DNA from 3 places in the Arthrobacter sp. Z1-9 genome. Region 1 is predicted to be linked to each of the others. Evidence: riboswitches for the same ligand, from Rfam matches in the RefSeq annotation. Region 1 holds a riboswitch; each other region holds the start of a gene.
The links. Region 1 has a riboswitch for thiamine pyrophosphate ahead of thiD (bifunctional hydroxymethylpyrimidine kinase/phosphomethylpyrimidine kinase). Riboswitches for the same ligand answer to the same signal wherever they lie in the genome.
Positions count from the first base shown of each region.

Region 2: linked by a shared signal. The riboswitch ahead of M1D93_RS18530 (ECF transporter S component) and the one ahead of thiD (bifunctional hydroxymethylpyrimidine kinase/phosphomethylpyrimidine kinase) in region 1 are both predicted to bind thiamine pyrophosphate.
Region 3: linked by a shared signal. The riboswitch ahead of thiO (glycine oxidase ThiO) and the one ahead of thiD (bifunctional hydroxymethylpyrimidine kinase/phosphomethylpyrimidine kinase) in region 1 are both predicted to bind thiamine pyrophosphate.

Region 1 is NZ_CP096456.1:2,384,497-2,390,268, reverse strand. Features, by position in the region: gene M1D93_RS11030 (Rne/Rng family ribonuclease) at 259-3,693, shown strand; TPP riboswitch at 3,861-3,958, shown strand; gene thiD (bifunctional hydroxymethylpyrimidine kinase/phosphomethylpyrimidine kinase) at 3,966-5,489, shown strand; gene rplU (50S ribosomal protein L21) at 5,753-5,772, shown strand, end outside.
Region 2 is NZ_CP096456.1:4,002,538-4,008,309, forward strand. Features, by position in the region: gene M1D93_RS18515 (hypothetical protein) at 1-107, shown strand, start outside; gene M1D93_RS18520 (energy-coupling factor transporter transmembrane component T family protein) at 222-1,022, opposite strand; gene M1D93_RS18525 (ABC transporter ATP-binding protein) at 1,019-2,575, opposite strand; gene M1D93_RS18530 (ECF transporter S component) at 2,575-3,198, opposite strand; TPP riboswitch at 3,264-3,404, opposite strand; gene M1D93_RS18535 (heme-degrading domain-containing protein) at 3,477-4,019, shown strand; gene M1D93_RS18540 (hypothetical protein) at 4,112-4,321, shown strand; gene M1D93_RS18545 (DUF4383 domain-containing protein) at 4,441-4,917, shown strand; gene M1D93_RS18550 (iron-containing redox enzyme family protein) at 4,979-5,772, shown strand, end outside.
Region 3 is NZ_CP096456.1:2,788,077-2,793,848, forward strand. Features, by position in the region: gene M1D93_RS12855 (thiazole synthase) at 1-483, opposite strand, end outside; gene thiS (sulfur carrier protein ThiS) at 488-724, opposite strand; gene thiO (glycine oxidase ThiO) at 721-2,073, opposite strand; TPP riboswitch at 2,066-2,184, opposite strand; gene thiE (thiamine phosphate synthase) at 2,212-2,949, shown strand; gene M1D93_RS12875 (RNB domain-containing ribonuclease) at 3,011-4,504, shown strand; gene M1D93_RS12880 (DEAD/DEAH box helicase) at 4,793-5,772, shown strand, end outside.

The DNA.
Region 1 (5,772 bases):
ACCGCCAATGACGAGCAGGGCAGGCATCGGTTTTACCGAGGCAGTCTCCCGCGACTCCATTGAGCGGCACCTGGTTGTGGCACGTAGAACAACGGGTTTCAGAACATCCCGCCGGCCCCCACGGGCTGCCGCACCCCACTGCCGGTGCGAACCTGGGGGTATCCACTTGACTTCTGTCAACGCCTGCGGGTTTTGACAATATGTGCCCCAATGGGTGCCGGATGTGGCGGTACGTCAGGGGCAGGAGTGTTGCCACATATGGATAATGAACAAATTTCAGCCGTTAACGACGAAGCAGCGGCCGCAGACGCAGACGCTGCACCCAAAAAGGCCACGAGGACGCGCCGGAAGGCCGCGCCCAAGGCCGACGCCCTGATCCCGGAGACCGACGCCGCCGGAGCCGGCACTTCGGAAGGTGTCCCGGCCGGCGTCGATGCTGCGGAAGCCACCGCTACCGGTGCCGCGGATTCCGGCGCCCCCGAGGCCAAAGCTCCCGTCCGGCGGACCCGTGCCCGGAAGAAGGCGGACACCGCCGAACCTCTCCCGGCTTTCGCCGCAGGGGCAGAATCCCCAGAGGCAGAACCGGAAGCAGTATCCAACGCCGACGCCACTGCCGCCGCTGACGCGGAGGCTCCCGGGGTCCCGGCCGGGGAACCCGCCGTCGAGGCCGCCGAAACGAAGCCGGTCCGCCGCCGGCGGGTAGCCACCCGCAAGACGTCCGCACCGGCAACCGCGGCAGCACCGGAAGATATCCAGGCAGCCGATGTCCCGCCTGCCGTGGAAGCCGGCGCGGCGGTTCCCGCTGGGGAGGAACCGGAACCGGCCGAGGCAGCACCCGTGCCGGCGGCAGCAGGCATCGGGACAGCATCAGCAGAAGCTGCGGCACAGGCGGAAACCCCCGAAGAAGAGGGCCCCGCAGAACCAGCTCCCGTGGATCAGGCGCAAGCGGCACCTTCCAGCCCCTTCGGCTCCCTGTTCATGGAACCGGCGTCCCCTACCTCCGTGCTGTTCCAGGCACCGGACCTCAGCACCGTGGTGCGTCCGGTTCCCGCCGCTGTTGAAGAAGCAGCGGAGGACGACGCCGATGAGATCGACTCCGAGGATGCCGGCCGGCGCAGGCGCCGTGGCCGCGGCCGCCGCGGACGCAGCCGCATCGACGAGCGTGACGCCGACGCCGACCTTGAGGGCAGCGAAGATGTCGACGCCGATACTACGGACGACGCCGACGAGGACTCTGCCGGGCAGGTCGAAGAAGGCGTGACGTCCCGCCGCCGCCGGCGCCGCCGTCGCGGCGACCAGGACCTTGAGCTGACGGGCGGCGGGGATGACGATCCGCCCAACACCGTCACCCGGGTGCGTGCGCCGCGGGCCGTGACCGAGCCCGTCGTGAGCAACCGGGTTACCAGCGTCAAGGGATCCACCCGTCTGGAGGCGAAGAAGCAGCGGCGGCGCGAGTCCCGCGACACGGGCCGCCGCCGTACCGTTATCACCGAGGCCGAGTTCCTGGCGCGCCGCGAGTCTGTTGACCGCCAGATGATCGTGCGCCAGCGCGATGACAGAATCCAGATCGCCGTCCTCGAAGACGGTGTCCTGGCCGAGCATTTTGTGTCAAAGACCCAGCAGGATTCCCTGATCGGCAACGTGTACCTGGGCAAGGTCCAGAACGTGCTGCCCTCCATGGAAGCCGCCTTCGTGGACATCGGACGCGGCCGCAACGCCGTCCTGTACGCCGGTGAGGTGAACTGGGAAGCCGTCAACCTCGAGGGCAAGCAACGGCGCATCGAAAACGCCCTCAAATCCGGCGATACCGTCCTGGTCCAGGTGACCAAAGACCCCGTCGGACACAAGGGCGCACGCCTGACCAGCCAGATCTCGCTGCCCGGCCGCTACCTGGTGTTCGTACCCGGCGGTTCCATGACCGGCATCTCCCGTAAGCTGCCCGACGTCGAACGCAACCGCCTCAAGCGCATCCTTAAGGACCGCCTTCCCGAGCAGGCCGGCGTCATCGTCCGCACTGCCGCCGAAGGTGCTTCCGAGGAAGAGTTGACGCACGACATCAACCGGCTGCGCGCGCAGTGGGAGGGCATCGAGAGCCAGTCGAAGTCCACCAAGATCCTTGCCCCTGAACTGCTCTACGGCGAACCGGACCTCACCATCAAGGTGGTCCGCGACGTCTTCAACGAGGACTTCTCCAAGCTGATCGTTTCGGGCGAGGAAGCCTGGGACACCATCGAGGCCTACGTTACGTACGTAGCGCCGGACCTGGTGGGCCGGCTCGAGAAGTGGACCAAGGACCAGGACATTTTCGCTGCCTGGCGCATCGACGAGCAGATCCACAAGGCGCTGGAACGGAAGGTCTTCCTGCCCTCCGGCGGTTCACTGGTGATTGACCGCACCGAAGCCATGACCGTGGTGGACGTCAACACCGGCAAATTCACCGGCAGCGGCGGCAACCTCGAAGAGACGGTGACCAAAAATAACCTCGAGGCCGCCGAAGAAGTTGTCCGCCAGCTCCGCCTCCGCGACATCGGCGGCATCATCGTCATCGACTTCATCGATATGGTCCTCGAATCCAACCGCGACCTCGTGCTCCGCCGCATGGTGGAATGCCTGGGACGCGACCGCACCAAGCACCAGGTGGCCGAAGTGACGTCCCTTGGCCTGGTGCAGATGACGCGTAAGCGGATGGGCACCGGACTCCTCGAAGTATTCGGCGAGCAGTGTGAGGCCTGCGCCGGCCGCGGCGTGGTCACCCATGACGACCCCGTGGAGCACCGGCGTGCCAACATTGTGGCCGCCGAGCACCACATCCAGCGGACCGACAGCCGGCCTGAGGCCCGCAGCGAAAACCACCGCACCGAGGCCCAGCGGATCGACAACAACCAGCCCGGCGCGCGCCCGGACCGCAAACGGCGGCGGGGCCGCGGGGGCCAGCAGCCGGAGGTTGTCCCGGCAGCGGCAGTGCATGTCCACACCGTCCACCCTGACCCATCGGACGCTGAACGGCACGCCAAGGCGGAGGCCACCAGGCTCGCCCTTGCCAACATTGCCGCAGCCGCACATGCAGCCCACCTGCACGACGACGAAGTGGCGGCAGCCAAGCAGGCGGCCGCTGGCCAGCCCGCCACTGCCTCTGCCGCGGAGGCTGCAAAGCGCGACGACGAAGCCCGCCAGGCTGCCGTGCTGACCTTCGGCGGCGAGAAGGTGGTGTTGCCGTTCGTTGATCACGCTGAAGAGCAGCAGCAGAAGCCGGCCCTGACCCTGGACCGGCTCGCTGAGGCCTTCGCCCACCTCGGGCAGCCGGCGCCGGCCGAAGCCCAGCCCGAGCAGGCGGAAGCGGAGCAGGCAGCACCGGAGCAGAAGCCAGCGGAATCGGTGGAGCCTGTACGGGTACCCGCTGCCGCAGCCCCGGCGAAGGATTACAGCGACCACACGCTGGAACAGTCCCGGCAACGCCGGCCGCGGCGCAACCGCAGCGCCAGCCGCGCGCAGGGAGCTGCCAACGAAACCATGGTTCAGCATCACGAAAACGTGGCGGCAGCCGGCACGGGGCACACGCACGAGGCCAAGGCCCCGGAACCGGCCGGTGCCGGCGGCTCCAGTGACGGCAATGCCGGCGCCGGGAAGCCGGCCACAAAGCCGGCCGACGCGCCCATCATTTTGGGTGTAGGGGTTCCGGCCTCGGAGCTCTAAGCGTCACCGGCAACAACCACCTGAATGCCCGGCCGGCCACAACAGTGGCCGGCCGGGCATTTCCCAGTTTAAAACCAGCAATGCAAGGGCGCTCCGGCCTTTCAGGGCGCGGCGCCCGGTCGCAAAGTGTCACCTTCGGCCTGCGCCACGCAAAAAAGCTAGGCTGGGGAACTGACACGGGGTGCCGCGCAGAGAGCCGGCTGAGATCCACACCCGTTGAACCTGTCCGGCTAGCACCGGCGAAGGGATGTCTCTTGTCTACGACTCTTGTAATGCCTCCTGCCCCCTCGGCAGTCTTCACTGCACCACCAACACACCTGGGCCGGCCCGTACCCCGGGTCCTTTCCATTGCCGGCTCCGATCCTTCCGGCGGCGCCGGTATCCAGGCCGACCTGAAAAGCATCGCCGCGCTCGGCGGCTACGGGATGGCTGCCGTCACTGCCCTGACCGCCCAGAACACCCGCGGCGTCCGGTCCGTTCATGTGCCGCCGGCAGCGTTCCTGGCCGAGCAGCTGGATGCCATCAGTGACGACATCGGCATCGACGCCGTGAAGATCGGAATGCTGGGCAGCGCCGAGGTGATTGAGGCACTGGGAGCATGGCTCCGGAAGGTACGACCCGCCGTCGTGGTCCTGGACCCGGTGATGGCCGCCACCAGCGGCGACAGGCTTCTGCAGGAATCAGCCGAAGCGGCACTGCGCGGGCTCCTGCCGCTGGCCCACCTCATCACCCCCAACCTGGCGGAGCTCGCCATGCTTGTGGGCGGGGAACTGCAGGACACCTGGACCGGTGCCTTGGAACAGGGCCGCGCCCTCGCAGTTGCCACCGGGGCAACAATCCTGGTCAAGGGCGGCCACCTTATCGGCGACGAGTGCCCCGATGCGCTGGTTAACACCACAGGCCTCCTTTCCGACGACGTGGTGGTGGTTCCGGGGGAGCGGGTGGCAACGCGGAACAGCCACGGCACTGGCTGTTCGCTCTCTTCCGCCATGGCAACTGCCCAGGCGCGGCTGGGGGACTGGGAGGCGTCCCTCCGGGAGGTCAAGCCTTGGCTGGCCGGCGCGCTGGAGGCGTCCGGAACCCTGGAGGTGGGAACAGGCAACGGGCCCGTGCACCATTTCCACCACCAGCAGCCGCTGCTTCCGGAAGGGAGCTTCGCAGCGCAGCTGTGGCGTGAGGCGCAGCAGGACCTGGACGATATCCATGCCCTGGACTTCATCCGCAACCTGGCCTCGGGCAGCCTCCGGGAGGAGGAGTTTGCGTACTACCTCGCGCAGGACGCCATCTACCTCAACGGCTATTCACGCGTGTTGGCCAGGGCCAGTGCGCTGGCACCCACCGAGGCGGAGCAGCTCTTCTGGGCGGCCTCTGCCCGTCAATGTTTGGAAGTCGAGTCGGAGCTGCACCGCTCCTGGCTGAGCACCCGGCCCGTCCAGCCCCGGCTCGGCCCCGTGACCAAGTCCTACGTGGACCACCTGACCGCAGCATCGGCGTCGGGCAGCTATGCGGTGCTGGCGGCGGCCGTCCTGCCCTGCTTCTGGCTCTACGCCGAGGTGGGCGCAGCACTTCATGCCCGGTTCGTAGCGGCCGGCGAACCACCGGCGCACCCCTACGCGGACTGGCTGCGCACCTACGCCGACGAAGACTTCGCAGCCGCCACGCGCAGGGCCATCGCGATCGTGGACCAAGCAGCGCGCTCGGCCTCCGCCGCGGACCGGGCAGCCATGGTCACAGCGTTCAAGCAGTCCTGCCGCCTGGAAGTGGACTTCTTCGACGCGCCGCGCCTGCACTCCTGAGGCGTTGCCCGCGGCCTTGCCGGTACTATGGTGGGGCACGCTGCGGACGCCGGAGTTGAGCTGTGGTATCTATCACAGTCCACCCGCCGGAACCAGCCTCATTTGCGGCCGAAGGCAAAATTAGCGTATTCTGGATCTTCGGTGCTTACGCCAACACTTGGGTTATGACCCCACGGCGTTGAGGCACAGCGAGAAACCAGGCTTTTACAGGTCGGTTCCGCACGCAAATTTAGTAATAAACGTCGAGAGAAGTGAGTTCCCAAGTGGTGTACGCGATTGTCCG
Region 2 (5,772 bases), 1.6 Mb from region 1:
TCGTCGGCGTCAACAACGGGCTGGCCAACAACACCAATCCCTGCCTGAAGGAACAGCTTAAGTGGGCTGCCACGTCCTCCGGCCTGGCCACCCAGAAGTCACACTGACCCAGTTCGTGTCCGGGAAATTCGACTACAACCACTCCTGCGGCTGAGCCGGAGCTCTTGTGCCGCAGTTCCTGGCCGCAGCGTCCTGCATCAGCATCAGCATCAGCGTGACAGTCAGCTCCCCAGCCACACCATGTTCCAGGTGCCGGCCCATACGGCGGCAACAAAGGCTCCACCGGCCATCAGCACCCCGGCAGCCAGCACCCAAACGTCGAGCGCGCTGTACGTCGACTCGCGCGCCCACGTCCGCCGTCCGCCGCCAAACCCACGGGCCTCCATGGTGACAGCAAGCCTGGAAGCCCGCCGGATAGCCTGGACCAGCAGCCCAAAGCTCTGCCCCAGCGTCGCCTTCACCCGCTGCAGGGCATTACCGCGGGAACCGACGCCGCGGGCACGGCGGGCCATGCCAATGGTCTGCCACTCCTCCGCCATCAGCCCCACAAGCCGCATGGCGGCCAAGGTCCCCAGCACGAACCGGTGCGGAAGGCGCGCCTTCTGCGCGAGCGCATCGGCCAGGTCCGTAGGATCGGTGCAGCTCATCAGCAGGACCGCCGGCAACGCAATCGCCAGCCCCCGCAGCATGAACCCGACCCCCAGCTCCAGCGAGCCTTCACTCATGGTCCAGATGCCGACGTCGATAAGCGTCTTTCCGCTGTCCGCCGCCAGGATGGAGGTGCTCCAGCCACCCACGGCGGCGGCGATAATGAGCGGCCAGCCCCGCTGCCACAGCAGAGTCAGGGTGAGGCCTGCCAACGGGAACAGCAGGAACTCGAAGACCAGCGCCACCGACGCGGACACCCAGTCGATGGACAACGCCAGCACTGCGGTGACCAGGAAGACGGCGGCGAACTTGCTGAGCGGATTGGCGCGGGTCAGCAGGGCGTGGTTGCCGTGCAGGTTCAACTCCTGCCTCATGGTGCCACCGCCGCCGCAGCAACCATCCGCAGTTCAGTCCCGCCCAGGGCGGCAGTGAACTCGGCATCATGGGTTACGGACACCACGGCCGTGCCCGCATCCAGGAGCTCGGACAGGAACGATGCCAGCTCCGCCCACGTGTTGGCGTCCTGCCCGAAGGTCGGCTCGTCCAGGACCAGGACCTGGGGATGCGCTGCCAGGACCGTGGCTACGGAGAGCCGCCGTTTCTCGCCGCCCGAAAGCGTGTACGGGTTGGCGTCAACCAGTTCGGTGAGCCTGAGCCGCTCCAGCAGCTCGTCCACGCGTTCTTCGCCATGGCCAAGGTGCCGCGGGCCGAACAGCAGTTCGTCCAGTACTTTTCCCGTGACGAACTGGTGTTCCGGCTCCTGGAATACCGTGCCCACGCGCTCGATCAGCTGTTCAGCCTTCCACTGGTAAGGGTCGATCCCAGCTCCCCGGCTGAGCGCCAGCGTAGCGGAAACCTTGCCTGCAACGGGCTCCAGCAGCCCGGCCAGCGTCAGCGCGAGGGTCGATTTTCCCGCTCCATTCGGCCCGGTGACAGCCAGCGCCTGCCCGGCGCGGACCTGCGCGGAGATACCCTGCTGCACCGGCACCGGCGGCACCTTCCGAAAGCCTTTGCGGCGGGCACGTTCACGCGACACCGCCAGCTCCTCGGCAGCAAGCAGCAGGTCGCCAGTCCCGGGAGCCGAACCGGCAGCACGGAGGCGGGTCGGAGGGACGTAGCCGGGCACCCAGACCCCGGCCGCGATCAGCATGCTGCGGGCTTCGCTAAGGACCTGGTCCGGCGGCCCGTCCAGCAACACGGCGGAATCGGTCGAAGAGCCGGGCTGCAGCACCACAATCCGGTCCACCAGGTCCTTCCACACGGCCACCCGGTGCTCCACCACCACCAGGGTGGCGCCGGTCTTGTCCAGGCAGCGGCCCACGGCGTCGCGCACCTCCACCACCCCGGCAGGGTCCAGGTTGGCCGTCGGCTCGTCGAGGAGAATCAATCCCGGCCGCATGGCCAGGATGCCCGCGAGCGCAAGCCGCTGCTTCTGCCCGCCGGACAGCGCCGACGTCGGGTGGTCCGGCGGCAGGTGCGAAAGTCCGACGTCCTCCAGCGCTTCATGCACCCGTGCCCAGATGTCGCCACGGGGCACGGCGAGGCTCTCGGCGCCGAAGGCAACATCGTCACCCACGCGCGAGAGGACAACCTGGGTCTCCGGGTCCTGCTGCATCAACCCGGCCCGGCCGCGCTGGTCCCGGGGGGAGGCCCCGTCGATCAGCAGCGAACCGGACTCATCGGAATCGCCGGCCTCGCCGTCGTCGTCATTCGCATCCCCCAGCACCCCTGCCAGCGCGTGGAGGAGCGTGGACTTGCCGGCGCCGGAGGGTCCCAGCAGGAGCACGCGTTCACCCGGTTGAATGTCCAGGTCGAGGGCACGGACAGCAGGCTTGGACCGCCCGGCGTGCCGCCAGCCCCAGCCGCGGGCGGTGACTGCAGCCGGCCGCGCCGCCACCGCAGCGCCGGAAAGGGAAGGAGCAGTCATCAGGAAAAGACGGGCTCCGCTGCCGCCTTGCGTGACGCAAAGGAGCTCAGGACACCGGTCCTGGCCAGGCCGCGGGTGGCGATCCAGGACAAAGCCCCGGCAATCACGGCGCCGGAGATGGCGGTGAAGATGATGTATGCCAGCTTGTCCCCGCCGGAGTAGGCGATGTTCCAGCCCCAGGGCGCAAAGGAATCGTTCAGGCCGCAGAAAAGACCCGCAGCTGCGCCGGCGAGCAGTGATACCGGCAGGTTGAACTTCCGGTACACGAAGATCGCGAAGATGATCTCGGCGCCCAGACCCTGGACAAACCCGGAGAACAGCACGGAGGCACCGTACTGCGAGCCCATCAGCAGCTCACCCGTGGCGGCCACTGTTTCGCAGAACAGTGCCGCGCCCGGCTTGCGGATGATGAGCATGCCCAGCACCGCGGGGATCATCCAGCCGCCGGCCAGCAGGCCGGTGAGGGGCGGATAGACGGCGTTCATCGGTGCCGAGACTGCGGCTGCGCCCTGGGACCAGGCCCAGAAAATAACGCCGCCGGCGATGGCGATGAGGGCTGCCACCACGATGTCCACAACGCGCCAGGACTTGCTGGTGGTCTTCTTGATTGCTGTCGTTGCCATGTGATCCTCCTGAGGAACAGGAGGGGAAAGTGGATACAGCAACCGGCGCTGCCGCCGTTGCCGCACACTTCGAGAACTCGACTCCCTTGCGCCGGTACTAACCGGATCAGGTTCGAGGGTCTGCGGCTATCCGCACTCTCAGCGCCCACCTGCGGATCCTGGCATGGCCAGTGATGCCCGACGGCGGCGCTCCCCTGTCGTTGAATGATTCTGTCGGTAAATAATCGCCCTTGTGGGCGGGGTCCAGTTTACACCGGAGGAGGGGTAGATTGTGGGCCATGACTGCCAATTCCCCGCATGTGACCGAGTTCGATCCGGATTCCGATGCCGTCCAGCCGGAGGGATCCCTGCAAGCGCTCATCGCCCGGATCGAAGGGGAGATCCACGAGCTCCAGTTTCCCGGCTTCTCCCTGGATGATGCACTGAATCTGGGGCTGCTGCTCGTGGAGCTGGGCAAGGAGGGCCAGTTTCCCATCGCGATAGACATCACCAAGGGCGAGCAGGTGCTGTTCCATGTGGCGCTGCCCGGCGCCACGCCGGACAACGAGCACTGGATCCGCGCCAAGCAGCGCACCGCCGCCCGGTATGAGGTGCCCTCCCTGCTGGTGGGGCTGCGCGGCCGGCTCAATGGCGGACGGATCGAGGACAACGCCTCGTTCGATCAGAGCCGCTATGCGGCCCACGGAGGCTCGTTCCCTGTGTACGTCACGGGGGTGGGTGCAGTCGCAACGGTGACTGTTTCCGGGCTTCCGCAGGTGCAGGACCATGACCTGGTGGTACAGGCCCTGCGCGAGGTCCTCGGTTCCATGTGGACGGACTGACGTCGGGGGCCTCAACGAGTTCGCTATGGACTCCGCCACATGCCGGGAGTACATTCGAGGCGAGCGGCCGGAGTTCCACACAGGAGGACGCCATGATTGGTCCTGCAGCCGAAAACCAGGTGCGGGCGGCGGTGGACAAGGCCGCCGAGGAAATGATCTACATCGGCCCGGACCACCCCTACTATCCCCTGCTGGCGGAACTTGTGTCCGCCGTCGGGAAAGCCTGGCAGCAAGGGTACGAGCACGGCCGGCGCGGCGGGCACCATGCCAATCCCTACATGTGGAGCACCTCGGAGGGGTGAGCACCACCCGGCCACAGGGGCCGCGCAGCGGCCGCCGTCCAGCAGGATGCAAAGCGTCCTTAGCTTTTATTAGTAACCATGCTTACTATGTTGTCTCCCGGCTTTTGAGGAGACAGGTCATGACAATCAGCACCCGGGCCACCGGAGCGAGGACCGGCCTGCAAAAGGCCGCGCTTGCAACCGGCGCCCTCTTCCTGCTGGTCGGTGTCCTGGGGTTCATCCCCGGGATCACCACTAACTATGAAGCCCTGGGCATGGCCGGGCACCGCTCGGGAGCCTTGCTGTTGGGCGTTTTCCAGGTATCCATCCTGCACAACATCGTGCACCTGGCCTTCGGGGCGGCGGGACTTTTGCTGGCCAGAACCCACCAGCAGGCAAGGAGCTTCCTCATCTACGGGGGCGTTGTTTACCTGGTCCTCTGGCTCTACGGCCTCCTGGTGGGCGATCAAACCCCGGCCAACTTTGTCCCCGTCAACGGGGCCGACAACTGGCTGCACCTGGCCTTGGGGCTGGGCATGATCATCCTGGCCATCCTGTTGTCACCGCGGACCACCCCACGCCGCCGCCCCGGCCGGAACTCGACCACCCAGCCATAACCGAACCGTCACCGTCGACGCCGCAGCACCGGCAGCACCACCTGCCGCCCAAAGGAGCATCATGAAAATTCCGGAACCCCGAGGTCCCATCAGCACCGCACTGTTCGGTGCCCTGGCAGTTGCCCCCGGCACCGGCGACGGCGCCACGGGCGTGGAGGAACTGCGCCGGCTGGTCACGGAACAGCTGGATGCAGCCACTGACATCATCGCGGACGACGACGTCCAGCTGGCTCTCTTCTGCCTCTACGAGCTCCACTATTCCGGCCTTGACGGCGTCAGCGATGACTGGGAGTGGGAGCCGGGCCTTATCCAGGTCCGCCGCCTGCTCGAAAGGCCGTTCGAGGAAGCGCTGCGTGCCGCTGCCCAACCGATAGCCGGCGAGCTGGACCTGCCGCCTGCAGCGGAGATGACCAGTGACGCTGTGGCCGACGTCCTGTTCGGACTTGCCGGCACCGACACGGGGCCCAGCGTGTCCCGCTACGTGGCCAAGAAGGCGAGCCTGGACCAGCTCAAGGAGTTCCTGATCCACAAGTCCGTCTACCAGCTCAAGGAAGCAGACCCGCACACCTGGGCCATCCCCCGGCTCACGGGGAGGCCGAAGGCTGCACTGGTGGAGATCCAGGCCGACGAGTACGGCGGGGGACGCCCCGAGCGCATGCACAGCGCGCTCTTTGCCCGCACTATGCGGGGGTTGGGCATGAACGACGAATACGGGGCCTACGTCAACGCGGTACCCGCAGTCTCCCTGGCCGCGGTGAACATGATGTCCCTCTTCGGGCTGAACCGCCGGCTTCGCGGCGCCATCACCGGACACCTGGCACTTTACGAGATGACCTCCTCCCAGCCCAACCGCCT
Region 3 (5,772 bases), 400 kb from region 1:
CGCGGTGGCCCCGAGGTTCTCCAGCCGCAGCGCAAGGACCGGATCGTCGTTGGTGTAGGCGAAAACCTTGAAGCCCCTGTTGACGAGCTGTTCCGTAGCGTCCACCAGTTCGACGGCGTCCGGCAGCAGGGTGTGTTCATCCGCAATGACTTCCAGCTTCACCCAGTCGGTTTCGAGGGCCTCCCGGGCAAGTTCTGCCGTCAGCACTGCATCCCGCGCAGTAAAGCAGCCTGCCGTGTTGGGCAGCACGCGGATGCCATGGTCAACGAGCAACTGAAAGAGCGAGCCCGTCTCCGCGGTGGAATACCGCCGCATTGCCACTGTGGTCAGCGCGGTACCGGAGGCCAGGAGCGCCGCCCCCAGGCCGTCCAGGCTCGGCGCGCCGCCGGTACCCATGATCAGCCGGGATGCCAGCGCGACGCCGTCAATCACCAGCGGATCGTCGTGGCCCGCCAGGCTTGGAGTAGTGATGGTTTCGGTCATGGTGTCAGCCTCCCTGCACTGCCGTGACGAGTTCGACCTCGTCGCCGTCCGCGAGCGCGGTGGTGAACCACTGGCTGCGGGGTACTACCTCGGAATTATGGGCAACGGCCACGCCAAGCTTCTGGCCGTCGGTTGCCTGCCCGTTGGCAGCCAAGGGGCGGCCAGTGACCTGGCTGACGAGCACGGTGATGGAGGCGCCCTCGGGCACAGGGTGCCGGGTTCCGTTCAAGGTGATGTTCATGCTGTTTCCTTCGTGGGCGAGGTGTGGGTGAGGACGTGGCTGGCTGAGCCGGTGGTGTAGCGGCCGCTGCTGGCGGAAAAGCGGGAGGGGTTGAAGGCCGTCCACCGGGGGTCCTCGCGGCCGTCCAGCAGGTCCCGGCAGACGGCGGCGGCCGCCGGTGCCAGCAGGACGCCGTGGCGGAAGAACCCGGTGGCGATGATGAGGCCGGGAACGGACCCTGGCTCCCCGCGGGCGGGCGCGTCCGGAGCATGAACGCGCCCCAGCAACGGCGCATTGTCCGGCGTTCCGGGGCGGGCGCGGGCGGTGGACTCCAGCAGCTCGAGTTCGGCGACGGCAGGGACCAGTACCTGCGCGTCGCGGAGGAGCTGGTACACGCCCCCTGCGGATACGGCGTCCGCGGCCGACGGCGCATCCTCACGCTGGGTTGCCCCGATCACCACCGTGCCGTCCTTGCGGGGAACGATGTAGACCGGAACGCCGTGCACCAGCCCGCGGACCGTGGACGTCACCAGGGGCTGCAGATGCCGGGGCACTGCCAGCCGCAGGATGTCCCCATGGACGGGCCGCAGTTGCAGGTTCAGCCCTGCGGGCAGCCCTTCAAGTGCTGCCGCGTGCAGCCCGTTCGCCACTACCGTTTCCGCGGCCAGCACGGTTCCCCCGCCCGCCAGGCGCACGCCGGCAACAGCTCCGTCCTGCCACAGCAGCCCGGCTGCCTTGGCCCGTACGGCATAACGGCCGACGACGTCGGCTGCTTCAGTGCCACATTCCGCGGCTTTGTCCCTGTTCCCGCCGCCGTCAGCCGTGCCTTGGGCCAATGCGGCCTGCAGGCACGCCACCAACAGCCGCGGATCCACCTGATGGTCGGCCGGGGTGTCCAGGGCACAGGCAATCCCGGGGCTGAGCAGGGGCTCACGTTGCCGCGCGCTCCGGACGGTCAGCGGCTCGACGGTAAGGCCGTTGGCCTGTTGGACGGCGCGCAGGTCCATCAGCGCCCGGCGGTCGGCGGCATCGGCACCCACGGCGAGGGTCGGCGTCGTAATGTATCCCGGATCTGTTCCCGACGCTGCGGTGAGGCCGGCGGCAAAACCGGGCCAGCGGGCCGAGGCATCCAGCATGAATTCGAGGAGGTCCTCCTCCTGGTAGTGCAACTCGCTCACCGGGGCAAGCATCCCGGCAGCGGCCCAGCTGGCCCCCGAACCCGGTGCGTCATCGATCACCACCACGGAACGGCCCGAACGCATCGCCTCCCACGCGATACCGTGGCCGATAACTCCCCCGCCAATCACCGCCACATCAGCATGGATGGTGCTGTCCGCGTCCGCGGTCAGGGGCTCTGATGATGCGCCCATTTGTCTCCTTCCCTACGCCGGTATTAGCCGGATCAGGTCAAGCGGTCGGCTCTGACGCCCTCTCAGCCCGGCGCTGTGTGACAGCTGCCGCGGGCTCCCGCAGTACGAGGCCAGTGTAGAGGAACTAGGCTTTCCCCCATGAATGTGTCCCACACCCCGGCCGCCGGTACCGATGTCCTCAGCAGCGCCAAGATCAGCAACGGCGTCAACGCCGCCCGCCTCTACCTCTGCACCGACGCCCGCAGGGAGCGCGGCGACTTCGACCAGTTCGTGGACGCAGCGTTCGCGGGCGGGGTGGACATTATCCAGCTGCGGGACAAGGCCATCGAAGCAGCAGAGGAGCTGGAACTCCTGGCGGTACTCAAGGAAGCGGCAGAGCGACATGGCCGGCTTTGGGCTGTCAACGACCGCGCCGACATCGCAGTGCTGTCCGGGGCACCCGTCTTCCACGTGGGCCAGAAGGACCTGCCCCTGGACGCTGCGCGCACCCTGCTCAACGGCAACGCCGCCATCGGCCTGTCCAGCCACACCCCTGCCCAGGTGGACGCGGCGCTCGGTGCGGCCGCCGGTCCCGCCGGACTGGACTACTTCTGCGTGGGTCCGGTATGGGCAACGCCCACCAAACCGGGGCGGGCAGGGGTGGGACTGGAGCTGGTGAACTATGCCGCCGAAGCTGCCCGGCCGGCGGAGCAGGAGGGACAGTCCGACGGCGGTGTTCCCTGGTTCGCGATCGGCGGCATTGACCACGGCAACGTGGAGCAGGTGGTGGACGCAGGCGCACGGAGGATTGTGGTGGTCCGGGCCATTACGGAAGCGAGCGATCCCGCAGCCGCCGCCGCCGCGCTGCTCGCCGCCCTGGATGCCCCCTCCTCCTGACATCGCCGCTCCGGGGCCGGATGCCTGCATTCCGGCCCGGATTCGGGCTAGGCTGGCTTTCGTGTCACACCATCGGCTGGCCCCCAACGTCCACGAGCACAACAACGCGCTTGAGGAAGCACTCAGTGCCCTGAGGACAGAACTGGAGCTGCCGGGCGCCTACCCTGAGGATGCGGTGGCTGACGCGAAAACGGCCGTTGAATCCCTGCAGCTCCCCGCGTACGACCTCACCGCCGTCGAATTCATCACCATCGACCCGGCCTCGTCCACCGACCTGGATCAGGCGCTGTTTATTGAAGCCGACGGTGACGGCTACCACGTGCTGTACGCCATCGCCGACGTGCCGGCGTTTGTGGCCCCCGGCGGGCCCCTGGATGCCGAAACACGCCGCCGGGGCCAGACGTTCTACGCCCCCGACGGGCGGATCCCGCTGCATCCGGAAGTCATCAGCGAACAAGCGGGCAGCCTCCTCCCCGGCCAGGACTGCCCGGCGTTCGTCTGGGACTTCCGCCTGGACAGCGCCGCCGAGGTGACGTCCGTGGCCGTGAAGCGGGCCCGGATGCGCAGCCGCGCGAAACTGAGCTACAAGGGCGTGCAGGCGGAGCTCGACGCCGGCACCGCCTCGCCGGTGCTGCAGCTCCTGAGGGAAGTGGGGCTCAAGCGGGTGGACCTTGAACGGGCCCGCGGGGGTGCGAGCCTGAACATGCCGGAACAGGAAATTGTCCAGCTTCCCGACGGCGGCTACCGGATCGCCGCCGCTCCCCAGCTTCCAGTGGAGGACTGGAACGCGCAGATATCCCTCATGACCGGCATGGCAGCGGCGGGCATGATGCTGGCGGGGAAGGTGGGCATCCTGCGCACCATGCCATCGCCGGACGAGCGCTCCCTGAACCATTTCCGGCTGCAGACCGAGGCCCTTGGCAAGCCCTGGGACGGCGAGGTCAGCTACGGCGAATACCTGCGCAGCCTGGATTCCACAGATCCCCGCCAGCTTGCCATCCTGCACTCGGCCGGCATGCTGTTCCGGGGTGCCGCTTACACGGCCTTTGACGGTTCCGTCCCGGAAGACGCAGTCCAATCCGCCATTGGTGCCGCCTATGCGCATACCACCGCTCCGCTGCGCCGTCTCGTGGACCGCTTTGTCCTGGTCATCTGCGAGGCGTTGAGCAACGGCGGCCAGGTACCAGCGTGGGCGCGGGAGGCGCTTCAGTCCCTGCCCGAGATCATGGCCGGATCCGACCAGCTGGCATCACGGATGGAGCGGATGGCCCTGGATACCGTCGAGGCTGCCCTGCTGGTTAACCACATCGGGCAGGAATTCGACGCAATCGTGATTTCCGGGTCCAAGCCGCAAAAAGAGAACGGCAAAAACGGCAACGGCAACGGCAACGGGAAGAACGGTAACGGGAACGGTGGTTCGGGGATCATCCAGATCGCAGACCCCGCTGCAACCGCCCGCTGCGCCGGAGAACTGGTGTCCGGGACCAAGGTCCGGGTCCGCCTCGTCTCCTCGGATATCGCAACGCGGGAAGTCCATTTCGAGCTCGTGGAGTAGTGGCGTCGAGGGGCCCCGCGGCCCCCAAAGCCGGGATTTGGGCCGCCTGCGGCTAGACTGGAGATGTAGAAATGGATGCCCGGTCGTTGATTTCCTTGATTTGAAACCAACAAGCCCGCCCCTACGCGATCTTGAGATACACCCGCTGGTCACCAGTGCCAGCATTTAGATAGCCCGCGATCGGCTTCCACTGGAATTGCTTGTGCGCCCGAGCGTGCTCCGGAACAGTCCCTGGCCGGCCCGTTGAGCAGGCAGCGCCACTGCCCAAATGAATAAGGAAACTCCCCAGTGAGTGAATTGCATACGCACCAACTTCTGACCGACGAGTCCGGCACCGAGACTATCGAGCCGGAAGAAACCATCATCTCGGACGAAAAGCCGCACGAGATCGCGGAGAAGTCTTTCGCGGACTACAACGTCCGGGCTGACATCGTGGAATCCCTGGCCGACGCCGGGATCACCCACCCCTTCCCCATCCAGGCCATGACCCTGCCGGTGGCCCTGTCCGGCCACGACATCATCGGCCAGGCCAAGACCGGTACCGGCAAGACCCTCGGCTTCGGCATCCCCGCCCTCCAGCGCGTGGTTGGCCAGGACGACCCCGGCTACGACAAGCTTCCGGTCCCCGGTGCCCCGCAGGCCCTGGTCATCGTGCCTACGCGCGAACTCGCCGTGCAGGTGGCCAATGACCTGCAGACGGCATCCCGGAAACGCAACGCCCGCATCACCACCATCTACGGCGGCCGTGCCTACGAACCGCAGGTGGAGGCCCTGAAGAAGGGCGTGGAGATCGTGGTGGGAACACCGGGCCGCCTGATCGACCTCTACAAGCAGAAGCACCTGAGCCTGAAAAACGTCAAAATCGTCATCCTGGACGAAGCTGACGAGATGCTGGACCTCGGCTTCCTGCCGGACGTGGAAACCCTCATCGCCGGTACACCGGCAGTCCGCCAGACCCTGCTGTTCTCCGCCACCATGCCCGGCCCGGTCATCGCCATGGCCCGCCGCTACATGACGCAGCCCACCCATATCCGGGCAGCAGATCCCGACGACGAGGGCCTCACCAAGCGCGACATCCGGCAGCTGATCTACCGTGCCCACAGCATGGACAAGACCGAAGTCGTGGCCCGCATCCTCCAGGCGCGCGGCCGCGGCCGCACCATCATCTTCACCAAGACCAAGCGCACCGCCGCCAAGGTGGCCGAGGAGCTTGTGGACCGCGGCTTCGCAGCCGCCGCCATCCACGGCGACCTGGGCCAGGGCGCCCG